3 regions of the Plantactinospora sp. CA-294935 genome follow, and region 1 is predicted to be linked to each of the others. Evidence: riboswitches for the same ligand, from Rfam matches in the RefSeq annotation. Region 1 holds a riboswitch; each other region holds the start of a gene.
The links. A riboswitch is a leader RNA that binds a small molecule or an ion and turns the genes downstream of it on or off. The one in region 1 is predicted to bind cyclic di-AMP.
Positions count from the first base shown of each region.

Region 2: another riboswitch for cyclic di-AMP. It lies ahead of ACQEVC_RS16840 (coiled-coil domain-containing protein); the one in region 1 lies ahead of ACQEVC_RS08325 (NlpC/P60 family protein).
Region 3: another riboswitch for cyclic di-AMP. It lies ahead of ACQEVC_RS12300 (coiled-coil domain-containing protein); the one in region 1 lies ahead of ACQEVC_RS08325 (NlpC/P60 family protein).

Region 1 is NZ_JBNJMU010000001.1:1,844,737-1,848,902, reverse strand. Features, by position in the region: gene ACQEVC_RS08330 (N-acetylmuramoyl-L-alanine amidase) at 1-807, opposite strand, end outside; cyclic di-AMP (ydaO/yuaA leader) riboswitch at 1,074-1,214, shown strand; gene ACQEVC_RS08325 (NlpC/P60 family protein) at 1,227-2,267, shown strand; gene dcd (dCTP deaminase) at 2,415-2,993, opposite strand; gene ACQEVC_RS08315 (pyridoxamine 5'-phosphate oxidase family protein) at 3,094-3,666, shown strand; gene ACQEVC_RS08310 (zinc metalloprotease) at 3,668-4,166, opposite strand, start outside.
Region 2 is NZ_JBNJMU010000001.1:3,749,664-3,753,829, reverse strand. Features, by position in the region: gene ACQEVC_RS16850 (helix-turn-helix domain-containing protein) at 1-1,010, opposite strand, end outside; gene ACQEVC_RS16845 (O-acetyl-ADP-ribose deacetylase) at 1,238-1,768, opposite strand; gene ACQEVC_RS16840 (coiled-coil domain-containing protein) at 1,866-2,888, opposite strand; cyclic di-AMP (ydaO/yuaA leader) riboswitch at 2,892-3,025, opposite strand; gene ACQEVC_RS16835 (SDR family oxidoreductase) at 3,279-4,166, opposite strand, start outside.
Region 3 is NZ_JBNJMU010000001.1:2,742,754-2,746,919, reverse strand. Features, by position in the region: gene ACQEVC_RS12320 (FAD:protein FMN transferase) at 1-337, shown strand, start outside; partial or broken gene ACQEVC_RS12315 (TIGR04222 domain-containing membrane protein) at 349-1,077, opposite strand; gene ACQEVC_RS12310 (dienelactone hydrolase family protein) at 1,138-1,791, opposite strand; gene ACQEVC_RS12305 (hypothetical protein) at 2,005-2,208, shown strand; cyclic di-AMP (ydaO/yuaA leader) riboswitch at 2,349-2,480, shown strand; gene ACQEVC_RS12300 (coiled-coil domain-containing protein) at 2,484-3,512, shown strand; gene ACQEVC_RS12295 (glycoside hydrolase family 65 protein) at 3,593-4,166, opposite strand, start outside.

The DNA of each region.
Region 1 (4,166 bases):
GGCCGGGATCCACTCGCAGGAGATGTCGCGCGGGCACTCCAGCCCGTCCGGACGGGGCGTGCCGGGCAGGCCGAGTCGGTCCAGCCAGGAGCGCTGCGGGACCATCCCCGGCCTCCCGGGCAGGGTGATCCGGTGGCCGTCGTCCGTGGTCCGGCTGGCGCCCTCGGCGAGGGTCCGGTAGACCTCGTCGGCGAAGGCCGCCGCGGCGTCCGCGCGGTCGCTGCCGGCGTACCGGGCCACCGCGCCGTACCAGGTCGCCGGGTCGCTGGCCGGGCCCGTCGGCGCGGCCAGCGCCTGCTGGTACGACGCCAGCAGCGCCGCCCCGCCCCGGATGTTCGCCGCCGGTTCGGCGCGGAGCAGGTGTTCGTCGACCCCGGTCAACGCGGCGGCGGCGTCCAGGGTCTGCCCGCCGGGCGGTGTGTCGCCGGTCCGGTCGACGTGCGGGCCGGCGGGTCCGGTCGCCGGTCGGGCGGGCCGGGCCGGGTCACCGCGCCGGTCCTCGCCGTGCTCCGGGTGTTCCGGCTCGGCGGCCAGCCCGGCGACGTCGGTCAGGTGCATCGGGCCGTACCCGCCGCTGGTGCTCGGCGTGCCGGCGTTCGTGTCCCAGCGAGATTCCAGATAGGAGACGCCGAGCAGCACACTCTCGGGTACGCCGAACTCGGCCGCCGCGGCGGCGTACTCCTGTTGCCGGGTTTCGGGGAGTGCGACGGTGGCTGGCGCGGGGCTGGCCGGCAGCAGCGCGGCGGCGCCGACGACCGCGGCCCCGATCGCGATTCTCCTGCTCAGCGGGTGTGTGGTGGGAAGCATCGAACCTCCATGAGCCGGGGGTGGGCCTGAAGATCACCCTCCACCCGGGACCGGTGTCCGTCAATACCTGCCGGCGAAGCTCGTCGCTATGCAGAAAACTTTCACCGACACGCAGCGTGTTCGGCGTGTCCCAGTGGCTCCCACCGTCAGCGACTGGTCCGATACCTAACGAATCGACTCAGATCACGGGGTTGCGTTTGGATAACACCCTTCTCTAGTGTTGGGGACCGTCGAGCCGACGGCAGGCCGCCTAGCCGGGCGGCGACGTCTCGACACCGCCGAATCGTCACACTCAGCGAACCGGGGACCCGAGCTTCATGGGGTGAATCCGCGTCTCACGCGGTAGGGCGACAATCTTCCCGCCCGAACCCGTCAGCTAACCCGGTAGGCGGGCTACGGAAGAAGGAGTACGGACCCCGGTGGCTCCCCCTGCCCCGTCGCGGTCGCCATCCCTCCGGTCGGCATCCACCGACGCCGGGAACGCGAAACCGCGCACTCGAAGGTCCATTCTCGCCATCGCGCTCACCGCACTGGCCAGCGCCGCGGTGTTGCTCACCGGCACGACGCCGACGCTCGCCGAACCGTCGGTGGCCGAGATCGAGCAGCAGATCGACACCGCCTGGCGCAAGCTGGAGCCGGTCGTCGAGAAGCACAACGCCACCCGGCAGGACCTGGCCGCGAAGAAGAAGCAGGCCGCCGCCCTGCAGAAGAAGATCGCCCCGCTCCAGTCGCAGATCGACGCCGCGATGAACCGGGTGAGCGACTTCGCGGTGCAGGCGTACAAGGGTGACAAGGCATCGGCGGTCAACGCCCTGCTCACCTCCAAGTCGCCGACCGCGCTGGTCGGCCAGCTCTCGGTGCTCGACCAGTTCGCGCGGCAGCAGCAGCGCGAGGTGCAGGCGGTCGTCGACCTCAAGGACAAGTACGCCTCCCAGAAGGCTCCGCTGGACCGGCTGGTCAGCCAGTTGACCAAAACCGAGAAAGAGCTGGCGGCGAAGAAGAAGGAGATCGACGCCGAGGTCGAGCGGTTGCAGAAGCTGCGGATCCAGGCGTACGGGAACGGCTCGGCCGGCCCGCTGCGGCCCGCACCCTGCCCGGCCACCTACCCCGGAGGTGCGGCCGGCAAGGCGGTCAAGTTCGCCTGTGCCCAGATCGGCAAGCCGTACAAGTGGGGTGCCGAAGGCCCCGGCTCGTACGACTGCTCCGGCCTGACCCTGGCGGCCTGGAACCAGGGCGGCGTGTCGCTGCCGCACAACGCCCGGGCGCAGCGCGGCCAGACGGCCAGCATCAGCCGCTCCGCGCTACGCCCCGGTGACCTGGTCTTCTACTATGCCGACCTCAGCCACGTCGGCATGTACGTCGGCGACGGCTGGATCGTGCACGCCTCCCGGGCCGGCGAACCGATCAAGATGAAGCGGATGGACGACGGCGAGATCCACAGCTTCGGTAGACCCGGCTGACGCATCCCGGAGCGAGTCAATGGCAGAACCCCCGTCGCGCAGGTGCGGCGGGGGTTCTGCCATTCGGTTCTGTTCGCCTTCCCGGCTCCCCGTCGGGCCCGGTCCGGGCCGTTTGGTGCCGGCGCGCTGCTTCTGACGCCGGCAGCCTCAGCGGGTGGGCCAGGTGCGCCAGTTCTGCCAGGAGCGGCTCGGGGTGGGGCCGCGCTGCCCCTGGTAACGCGAGCCGTAGACGGCCGACCCGTACGGGTGGGCGGACGGCGACGAGAGCCGGAAGATGCAGAGCTGGCCGATCTTCATCCCGGGCCAGAGCCGGATCGGCAGGTTGGCCACGTTCGACAGCTCCAGCGTGACGTGGCCGGAGAACCCGGGGTCGATGAAGCCCGCGGTCGAGTGGGTGAGCAGGCCGAGCCGGCCCAGACTCGATTTCCCTTCGAGTCTTCCCGCCAACTGGTCGCCGAGGGAGATCACCTCCAGCGTGGAGGCGAGCACGAACTCACCCGGGTGCAGCACGAACGGTTCGCCGTCCGGCACGTCGACCAGCGAGGTCAGGTCGTCCTGCTGCACCGCCGGGTCGATGTGCGTGTAGAGGTGGTTGTTGAAGACCCGGAAGAGCCGGTCCAGCCGTACGTCGATGCTCGACGGCTGCACCAGCGCGGGCTCGAACGGCTCAAGCGCGAGCGTGCCCGCCTTGATCTCGATCACTAGGTCGTGGTCGGAGAGCAGCACCGGATCACCTTAGCGAGTCGCGCGAAGTCGACGGGCCGCGACCTCGCCGATGGGTGGGATCGGGGTAGGTGATCGAACATGTGTTCGATAGAATGTACCCATGGCATCCTGGTCCGAATTCGCCTCTGACGAGCCCCGACTCGCCGACGCGATCCGCGTCCTCATCCAGCAGTACGGCCCGGGTCTCGGCTACCTGGCGACCGTGCGCGCCGACGGTGGGCCGCGCGTGCACCCGGTGTCCCCGGTCATCACCGACGAGGGACTCTTCTGTTTCGTCGTCGACTCTCCGAAGCGGCGCGACCTCGAACGGGACGGGCGCTACGCGCTGCACTCGTTCCCTCCCGAGGACAGCGACGACGAGGCGTACGTCGCCGGCCGGGCCCGGCCGGTGACCGACCAGGCGCGGGTGGACCAGCTCGCCGGCAACCTGCGGGCCGCACCGCAGGTCGACTGGCGGCTCTTCGAGTTCACCGTCGACGTGGCGATGGTTGCCCGGCACGGCAGCAACGGCGCCACGCCGCTCGCCGCCGGAGATCGGTCCGAGCGTCCCGCCGTGCAGGTCTGGCTCGACCCGGCCGGCGCGATCGGCGCTCCCGAGGGCAGTGCCGCCGCCGGGCCGAAGCGGCGCGGCCGCCGCCGGGCCGTCGAAGAGGCGCCGGTCCCGGCGTCCTGACCTACGGCTCGCGGAACGCCTTCCAGGCCCTGAGCATCCGGAGCGCCTGCCCATAGGTGAACTCGTACATGCAGGCGTCGACCGAGTAGTCCATGAAGTTGTGGATCGGGTCGAGGCCCGGCCTCGTCGCGCAGGTGTCCCGTCGCTCCGGGCAGCCGAAGCCCGGCTCCGCCTCGGCGGGCGTGTCCAAGACGTGGTCGCCTCGACCCGCGCAACCCTCCTGGAACGTGTGGTAGAGGTTCAGCCAGTGTCCGACCTCGTGGGTCGCCGTGTCACCCGCGTTGTACGGCGCCGCCCGGCCGCCGGGCAGCGACTCGGCGAGCACCACCACCCCGTCGTACGGGTCGAACTCGCGCTTCGGGAAGGTCGCCCAGCCGAGCAGTTCGTCGGCCAGTAGTCCGGTGTAGACGTTCAGGGTGTGCTTGCCGCCGACCCGCAGCGCACGCTTCATCTGCGCCTCCGCCGGGCTCTCCGGCACAATCGGATACCAGGCCGGGTTC
Region 2 (4,166 bases), 1.9 Mb from region 1:
TCCCGGTCGCGTCGAGAGTGGGCCAACGCCCGGCCGAGGTCCATCCAGTACGACTGGTGCCGGTTCGCCATTGCCAGCGGCTCCGGCCGCACGGTGCGGGCCAGCTCGATTACCCGGCCGTACTCGCCCGACTCTGCCGCGATCGACATTCGCCACAGCATCACGTTGGTCGGGCCGAAGCACCCGGCGTTGAAGCCAGCCCCGTCCTCGGGGTCGCCGAGGCTGTCCGCCTCCCGGCTCGCCTCGGCGAGGTGCGCCTGGCTGTCGTCAAAGCGGCCGCCTACCGCGCAGGTGAACGCCGCCGCGAGATGCAACTGTCCGAGAGTCTGCCGTGCGTCCGGCGCGACGGCCGCCGCCTGAAGGTCAGCGAGAGCGCGGGCAGCGACACGGGCGGTGATATCGGCCGCCTCGATCGGCATCGACTGGGTGCACGCGAACCGGGATGCGCCGATCCAGGCCGGGTCGCCCGCATCCTCCGCCGCCGCCAACGCCACCTTTGCCGCGGTGAGGGCCAGATGCCGGTAGCCGAGGTGTCGGAGGCAGGTCGACGCCTGGTAGCCGACCTGCGCCAGGCTCCTGCCGCCGTACGCTGCGGCGTCGAATAGCAGGCCCGGTAGGAGCGGCGCCATGGTGGCGTAGTCGGCTCTGAGGCGCATGGCGGCGCTGCGGTCGATCGCGGCGGCGAGCTGGTCGGCGGGGCGGGTCGGTGTGCGTCGCTCGCCTTCTTCGATCTCGATCAGCGCGGTCCAGATCGCGGGGACCGCGTCGGCGGCGCCGGCCTTTGCTGGGTCGGTCGGGTCGCCTGGCTGGTCGAGCAGGTCGGCGACGGTGACTTGGAGTGCGGCGGCGATCCCGACCAGGGTCGACCTCCGGTCGATGCCCTTGTGACCGGCTTCCACCTGCGAGATGTACGACTGCGAGACTCCTGCCAGGCCGGCGAGTACGGACTGTGTCATGCCGTGGCGCCGGAGACGCCAGTACCGAATGCGCGCGCCGATGCTGTCGGCCATGTCGATCAACTCCCAGGTGGGGCTGGGGTGGTGGCGCCCCAGGCCCTACCCCGGGGCGCCACTTCGGACGGTACACCGGCGAGGGCTGCGGCGATCGTTGCCTGCCGGCGGGGCCGGACGGCGCGGATGACCGGCGCGCGGAGGAACGGACCGGCGGCACCGACGGGCCGTTGGAACCCGTTGACGACGATCGGTTTCCGGTTCTCGCGACGTCCGGAGCGGGACCGTCAGTCGGTTGTCGGTGTGGCCGGGTTGGGCTCGTCGAGGGCCGCCCGCAGCAGCGTGCCGGTCTGCTCGTCGAAGGCGACCAGCCGGATCGACTCGACCGCCGACGGCGTGGACCGGAGCGTGTCGACCGCTATCCGCGCCGCCCGGTCGGCCGGAAACCCGTAGACCCCGGTGGCGATGGCCGGAAACGCGACGCTGCGCGCGCCCACCTCGTCGGCGACCGCCAGACAGCGGCGGTAACAGGAGGCCAGCACCTCGGCCTCGCCGTACCCGCCGCCCTCCCAGACCGGGCCGACGGTGTGGATGACGTGCCGGACCGGCGGGTCGAGGTCGAACGCCGGGGTCGCCACCGCCTCGCCGGGTGGACAGGGGCCGATCGCCCCGCCCGCCTCGGCCAGCCGGGGGCCGGCCGCCCGGTGGATGGCGCCGTCCACACCACCGCCGCCGAGCAGCGACTCGTTGGCCGCGGTGACGATCGCGTCCACGCGCTCCCGGGTGATGTCGCCCCGGACGACGTCGATGATGGCCATCCGCCGATGATGCCAGCCGGCGCGCGAGCTGTCCGCACAACGCGACCGCCCCGCCACCTGGCGGGCAGGTGACGGGGCGGTCGAAGTTGGCTCGGGCCTACAGCATGGAGACGTGCACGTGGTCGGTGTGGTCGCTCGGACCGCTGTAGGAACTCCAGCCCTCGTCCGGGAACCAGATCTCCTTGTACCAGATCACGTAGAGGATGCCGAGCCGGTCCGCGTTACGGATCAGGAACGCGGACAGGTCGTTGCCGTACTTCATCTGGTCGTCGTTGGCGGCCCGGCTGAACCCCGAGTTGCGCAGCGACCAGTCACAGGCGCGGCCCTTCGGATGCTCGAACGGCCCACCGGGCCGGAAGCAGCCGACGAACCTCTTGAAGCCCGCCCGGCGCACCTCGTTGTACATGTGGAGTGTCCGGGCGGTGATGCAGCCGCCGGTGGTCGGGTCGTCCCGGTTGCAGGGCAACCCCGGGAAGCCGTCCGCCATCCCCGGCCCGGGACGGGCGACCGGCGATGTGGCCGCCACCAGGCCCTTGTCGGGGCGCGAGTTGCCGCCCACCAGGGCGAGCGCCTTCTTCGCGTCCGACTGCTGCTTCTTGATGATTTTCTCTTGCGCGGCCTGCTTGGCGACCTCCTCGTCGATCGCCTTCTTGGCCGTGCCGACCGCGTCCCGCGCCTCGTTGAGCGCCCGGAGCTTGCTGTTGTTGAACAGGTTCAGCTCGTTGAGCGCCGAAGCCCGCTCCATGAACGCGCTGGACGAGGAGTCGGCAGAGTTGTTGCTCAGCAGCATCGCGATGGCGCTGAGCTTGCCGCTGCGGTAGGACTCGGCCGCGATCTCGCTCGCCTCCGGAGTGAGTGCCGCCAGCCGGGCCTCCGCCTGCTTCAACTGGTTGCCGAGCTGCTGCTGCCGCCGCTGGGACTTGGTTCGTTCGGCCTTCGCCTCGGCGAGCCGCTTGCCGGCACTGGCGAGCACGTCTCCGAGCACCGGCGAGTCGGCCTCTTCCTGAGGGGCCGGTTTCGGCGCGGGCGCCGCCGACGCCTCCGACGGGACCACGACCAGAGCTGCGGCGGTGAGCAGTGCCAGGGCAGTCGCCAGCCTTCGGCGTAGGGGTGCCCTCACATGTATCCCTTCCGTCGGCCGCCGACCGGGTTAGCTGACGGGTTCGGGATGGAAGTGGTCCCTACCGCTCTCGCGGATTCACCCCAGGGGTGCGTGGGTCCCCGGCTCGCCGTGTGGCGATTAGGCGGCGATCAGCGCCGGACCACGCGGTATCCGGCGGCTATGAACGGCAGACAGCATACCCGGTTTCACTTCCGGAATGGCAAGACCCGTTCGCGGCTAAAGGCGTTGCCAGGCAACGACTATCAGTAATCACCGCGTGTCGGAGGCATCGAAGGACGTGCTTTGCCCGCCATTATCGACTAGCTGCTGTCGGCTATTTACCATGCGCGTTCCCACCCCTCCGACGTGCGGAAACGTGTCCAGGATGGTCGTTCGGTGATTCTCCGGTCACCGCCTGCGCCAGGGTGTTGTGCCGAACAGCACACCGGCCACCGTACCGGCCGAGAGGAGACCCGCTGTCACCACGCCGCGGTGCTGGGACAGCCAGAGTTGCGGACTCCGTGTCCGGTACGGCGTGCCGAACGCGCCGTGCGCGCCCGGGTCCGCCCCGGTGCCGTCGTCGACCGGGTGCCAGAGGTTGGCCGGTCGACTCCGGTCGGCCGGCTGCTCCGTCTGCTGGCCGGAGTACCCGGTCCGGGCCAGGTACCGGTCGAGCAGCCCGGGCAGGCACCGGTTGCCGAGGATGGTGCCGACCGTCGAGGCGCCGACCCAGTACTCCCGCCGGCCCGGCCGGTCGGCCGCGTACACGATGGCCCGGGCCGCCAGTTCGGGCTGGTAGATCGGTGGCACCGGTCGGGCCCGGTTGCGCAGCCGGGACAGCACCCAGTCGAACTGCGGGGTGTTCAGCGCCGGCAGGTGCACCATGGTGAGCCGGACCGGGCTCCGGTCGTGCAGGAGTTCACAGCGCAGCGACTCGGTGAACCCGACGATGGCGTGCTTCGCGCCGCAGTACGCGGACTGCAGCGGGATCGACCGGTAGGCCAGTGCCGACCCGACCTGCACGATCGTGCCGGTCCCGCGCGGCAGCATCCGGTCGAGCGCGGCCCGGGTGCCGTGGACGTACCCGAGGTAGCAGACCTCGGTCACCCGCCGGAACTCCTCCGGCCCGATCTCCGTGAAGGGCGCGAACACCGAGGCCATCGCGTTGTTGACCCACAGGTCGATCGGCCCGAGTTCGCTGGTCGCCCGGTCCGCCGCCGCTTCGACCTGGCGGTGGTCGGCCACGTCGGTCTCGATCGGCAGCGCCACACCCCCGGCCGCACGGACGTCCTCGGC
Region 3 (4,166 bases), 900 kb from region 1:
CGGCGACGACTTCGCGATCGCCACTTCCGGCACGTACGAGCGCGGTTTCCACGTGATCGACCCGTACCGGGGTGCCCCGGCCACCGACCTGACCTCGGTCACCGTGGTCGGCACCGACCTCGGCCGCACCGACGCGTACGCGACCGCCGGGGTGGCGATGGGTCAGGCCGGGCTGCGCTGGCTGGCCGACCTGCCGGACCACGAGGTCGGCATCGTCACCTCCGACGAGCTGTGCTACCGCACCGACGGGTTCCCGGTGCTGCCCACCGAGCCGGCCCAGCGGCCCGCCCCGACCCGCTCCGAGCTGCCCGGCCAGCCCGCACCCCGGCTGGGCTGACCGGCCGGGGCTCAGACGTGCCCGGTGGCCCCGCCCGCCGGCATCGAGGAGCTGTCCAGCGGGGAGTCGCCGAGGAAACGGGACCAGGGTCCGCCGTCGAGCAGTCCGCCGTCCCGGACGAACCGGCGCACCGCCGGCAGCAGCCCTGCGGTGCCGTACAGCGCCATCGCCAGCCCCGGTTCGAGTCCGGCGGGGTGCGCGGCCGGAACGCCGTCCGGGCCGACCGGAAGAGGATGCCGGCGCCGGGCGTCGCGCAGCGTACGTCCGCCGGAGAGGGTACGGCGGGGCAGGAACCAGCCGGCCATCCCGACGAACGCCAACACCACCAGCAGGCCGACGCCGACGCCGAGCAGGTCGACCGCGACCAGCCGGGCGACCACCATCGGCAGCACGAGCACCAGCATGGCCGGCAACAGGAACCGGCGCCAGGCCGGGCGGAGCAGTCCCAGCCCGATCAGGCCCTCCCGCTGCTCGGCCAGGGCCTGTCGGACCCGCCGCTGGTTGGCCACCTCACGGGGTGACATCGAGCCGTACAGCGCACCGAACAGGGCACGTTCCAGCGGTTCCGCGTACGCCGGCATGCTGCCGGTCCGGCTGAGTCCGCCGGGTCGGGCGACCGTCACACCGCCCCGGCCGTGCAGCATCACCAGTGCGGTCCGGACGGCACCCCAGGCACCACCGGTGAGATAGCCGAGGTCCGTCGTGCTCAGGTCGCGGGACAACGCCGTCATTCTTCGAGTATGGAGAACCCGCGCACGTCCGTCCCGGGCTGTCCGGTCGAACCAACGCCGGGCGGGCGGTCAGCCGGGCAGGTGGCCGGCGAACCACTCCGCCGCCTCCCGGGCCACCTGGTCCAGGGCGCCGGGCTCCTCGAACAGGTGGGTGGCGCCGGGCACCACCCGCAACTCCGCCCCGGCGTCGAGCTCGGCCAGCGCCTGGTTGTTGAGTCGCAGCACCTCGTCGTCGAGCCCGCCGACCAGCAGCAGCGTCCCGGCGCGTACCCGGGGCAGGTCGGCGCCGGCCAGGTCCGGGCGACCGCCGCGGGAGACGACCGCGTACACCCGGTCGGGGCGCTGCGCGGCGGCCGAGAGCGCGGCGGCGGCGCCGGTGCTGGCCCCGAAGAGTCCGATCGGGAGCCGCCCAGCCGGTTCGCCGGTCGCCAGCCAGTCGACGATGCCGACGAGCCGGCCGGTGAGCAGGCCGATGTCGAAGCGCAACTCCCCGGTCCGGTCGTCGAGCGCCTCCTCGTCCCGGGTCAGCAGGTCGACCAGCACGGTGGCCAGGGCATGGCGGTTCAGCGCCTCGGCCACCATCCGGTTGCGCGGGCTGTGCCGGGAACTGCCGCTGCCGTGTGCGAACAGGACGATCCCGCGTGCGTCGGCGGGGACGACCAGGTCGCCGGTCAGTCGTACGTCTCCGGCCGGAATCGTGGTCTCGGTGGTCCGGGTGTCCATTCGACTGCCTCCCATGCCTCTTCCCGGCGGAGAGTCGCGGGTGTGACGCCGACCGCCGTCCTGTCGGTCTTACCCGGCGGCGCCGGGCTCAACCACACGCCGCCAGCCGACCGGCGCCCGGGTTTGCCGGTGCGCAGTCGGGGAAGGCCGGAACGTCCGACCAGGCACCGGGACGGCCGACGTGCCGACCGGCAGACGAACGTGAGGGACGTTATGGCCCGCCAGAAATCCGGCAAGGCGAAGTCCGGCCCGGCCCGCACCGACGAGCCGGGGCAGCAGAATCCCGACCGGAGCGAATGGGCGGACGAGGCGGCCAAGGCGAGGTCGCTCGACGATCCGCGCCGCACGCCGCCGCGTGACGCCGTGGGCATGCCGTCCAGCGGCGAGCGGTACTCGGAGGATCCGCGCGACCGCTAGGTCGAGGTCGTACCGGCGCGACTCATGATCGGTAGCCGGGTGAATTTTCCACGGCGGATCATCCCGGAATTCCCGAGGTCGGCCCGGTTGGTCCGGTAGGCTGACCCCGGTTTCGCCCGGTGGCGCACCCCTCCGCGCCGGCGTGACCGCCGCCGAATCACCAACGAGGTGAGCCGGGGACCCAGGTAGGTGGGGTGAGTCCGCAACCGCGGTAGGGGCTTGTTCCGTCCCGAACCCGTCAGCTAACTCGGTAGGCGGGCGACGGAGGGACATGCATGACGGGATCCACACGTCGGCGGTTACCGCTGGCCCTGGCCCTGCTCGCCACGTTCGGCGCGCTCGCCGGCGCAGCGCTCCGGCCCGGCGTGGCGGAGGCGAACAGCCCCGCCGTTCTCGGCGACGAAGGCGACACGCCGCTCCTGCGCGACGTACTCGAATCGACCGGCCGAGGTTACCTACAGGCCAAGAACGCGCTGGTTAACACCCAGGCTCGGCAGGCGAAGATCGCCGCCGAGCTACGCCGGGTGGAGGGACGGATCGCCGAGCTGCGCCCCCGGGTGGAGCAGGTGGCCCGGACGGCGTACCAGACCGGCCGGATCGGCCCGGTGCTGGTACTGCTGCACAGCGGCTCGGCGGAGGAACTCCTGGAGCGCGCCCGCGGCCTGGAGGTGGTGGCCCTGCGGGACAACGACGCGCTACGCGCGCTGGGGCAGGCCCGGGAGCGGGCCACCCGGGCGAAACAGGCGCTGGACGCCGAGGTGATCGAGGAGCGCCGGCAGCTCGCCATCATGCTGCGGCAGAAGCAGGCCGCCGAGCGGGCGCTGGCCCAGGTCGGCGGCGCATCCACCGGAGGCTTCGTCAACGCCAGGTCACCGGTGGCCCGGCCCGCGCCACGCGCTGCCGACGGCTCCTGGCCGCCGCAGTCGTGCAGCCGGCCCGACCCGACCACCACGGGCTGCGTCACGCCGCGCACCCTGCACGCCTTCAACGAGGCGCGCCGGGCCGGCTTCACCCGGTTCACCGGGTGCTACCGCTCCGGCGGCCCCTACGAGCACCCGAAGGGGCGGGCCTGCGACTTCTCCGCCGAGGCGGGCGGCTTCCGGGGTGCCGCCACGGGCGCCAACCGGACCTACGGCAACAACCTCGCCGCGTTCTTCGTCCGCAACGCCGACCGGATCGGCGTGCTGTACGTGATCTGGTACCGGCAGATCTGGTTGCCGACGACCGGGTGGAAGTCGTACAGCGGTGCACACGGCGACCCGTCGAGCGACCACACCAACCACGTACACCTGTCACTGGTCTAGGGGTGCCGATCAGATCTTGACGACTTCTTGCGGTGGGGGCGGCAAGAAGTCGTCAAGATCTCCGGTTTCCGGCCCGGTGGTCAGGTGGGCTCGCCTTCGGGGGCACGGCGGGCGGGGGCCCGGCCGGCCGGCTGGGCCGGTTGCGGACCCGTCGGGCGGGCCGGCGGGATCGGCCGGGTCACCGACTCCAGGCAGGTGATCCGGACCTTCTCGCCATGGTGCAGCAGCTCCAGTGCGTCGTCCGGCTCGCCGTCGCGCAGCGCGTACGTCGCCTCGCGCGGCCGGACGTCGACCCGCAGGTGCACGCCCCGGTAGCGGAGCGAGAACTCCAACCGGTCGATCCGGCTCGGCAGCCGGGGTGTGAAGGAGAGCGTCGCGGTGTGGTCGCGCATCCCGCCGAACCCGGCCACCAGGGCGATCCAGGCCCCGGCCAGCGAGGCGACGTGCACGCCGTCCCGGGTGTTCTGGTTGAGGTCGTGCAGGTCCATCAGGGCCGCCTCGCCCAGATAGTCGTGCGCGAGTTCGAGGTGCCCGGTCTCGGCGGCCAGCACCGCCTGGGTGCAGGCCGACAGCGACGAGTCGCGGACGGTACGCCGCTCGTAGTAGGCGAAGTTGGCCGCCTTCTCCTCGTCGCTGAACGCGTCGCCGCGCCAG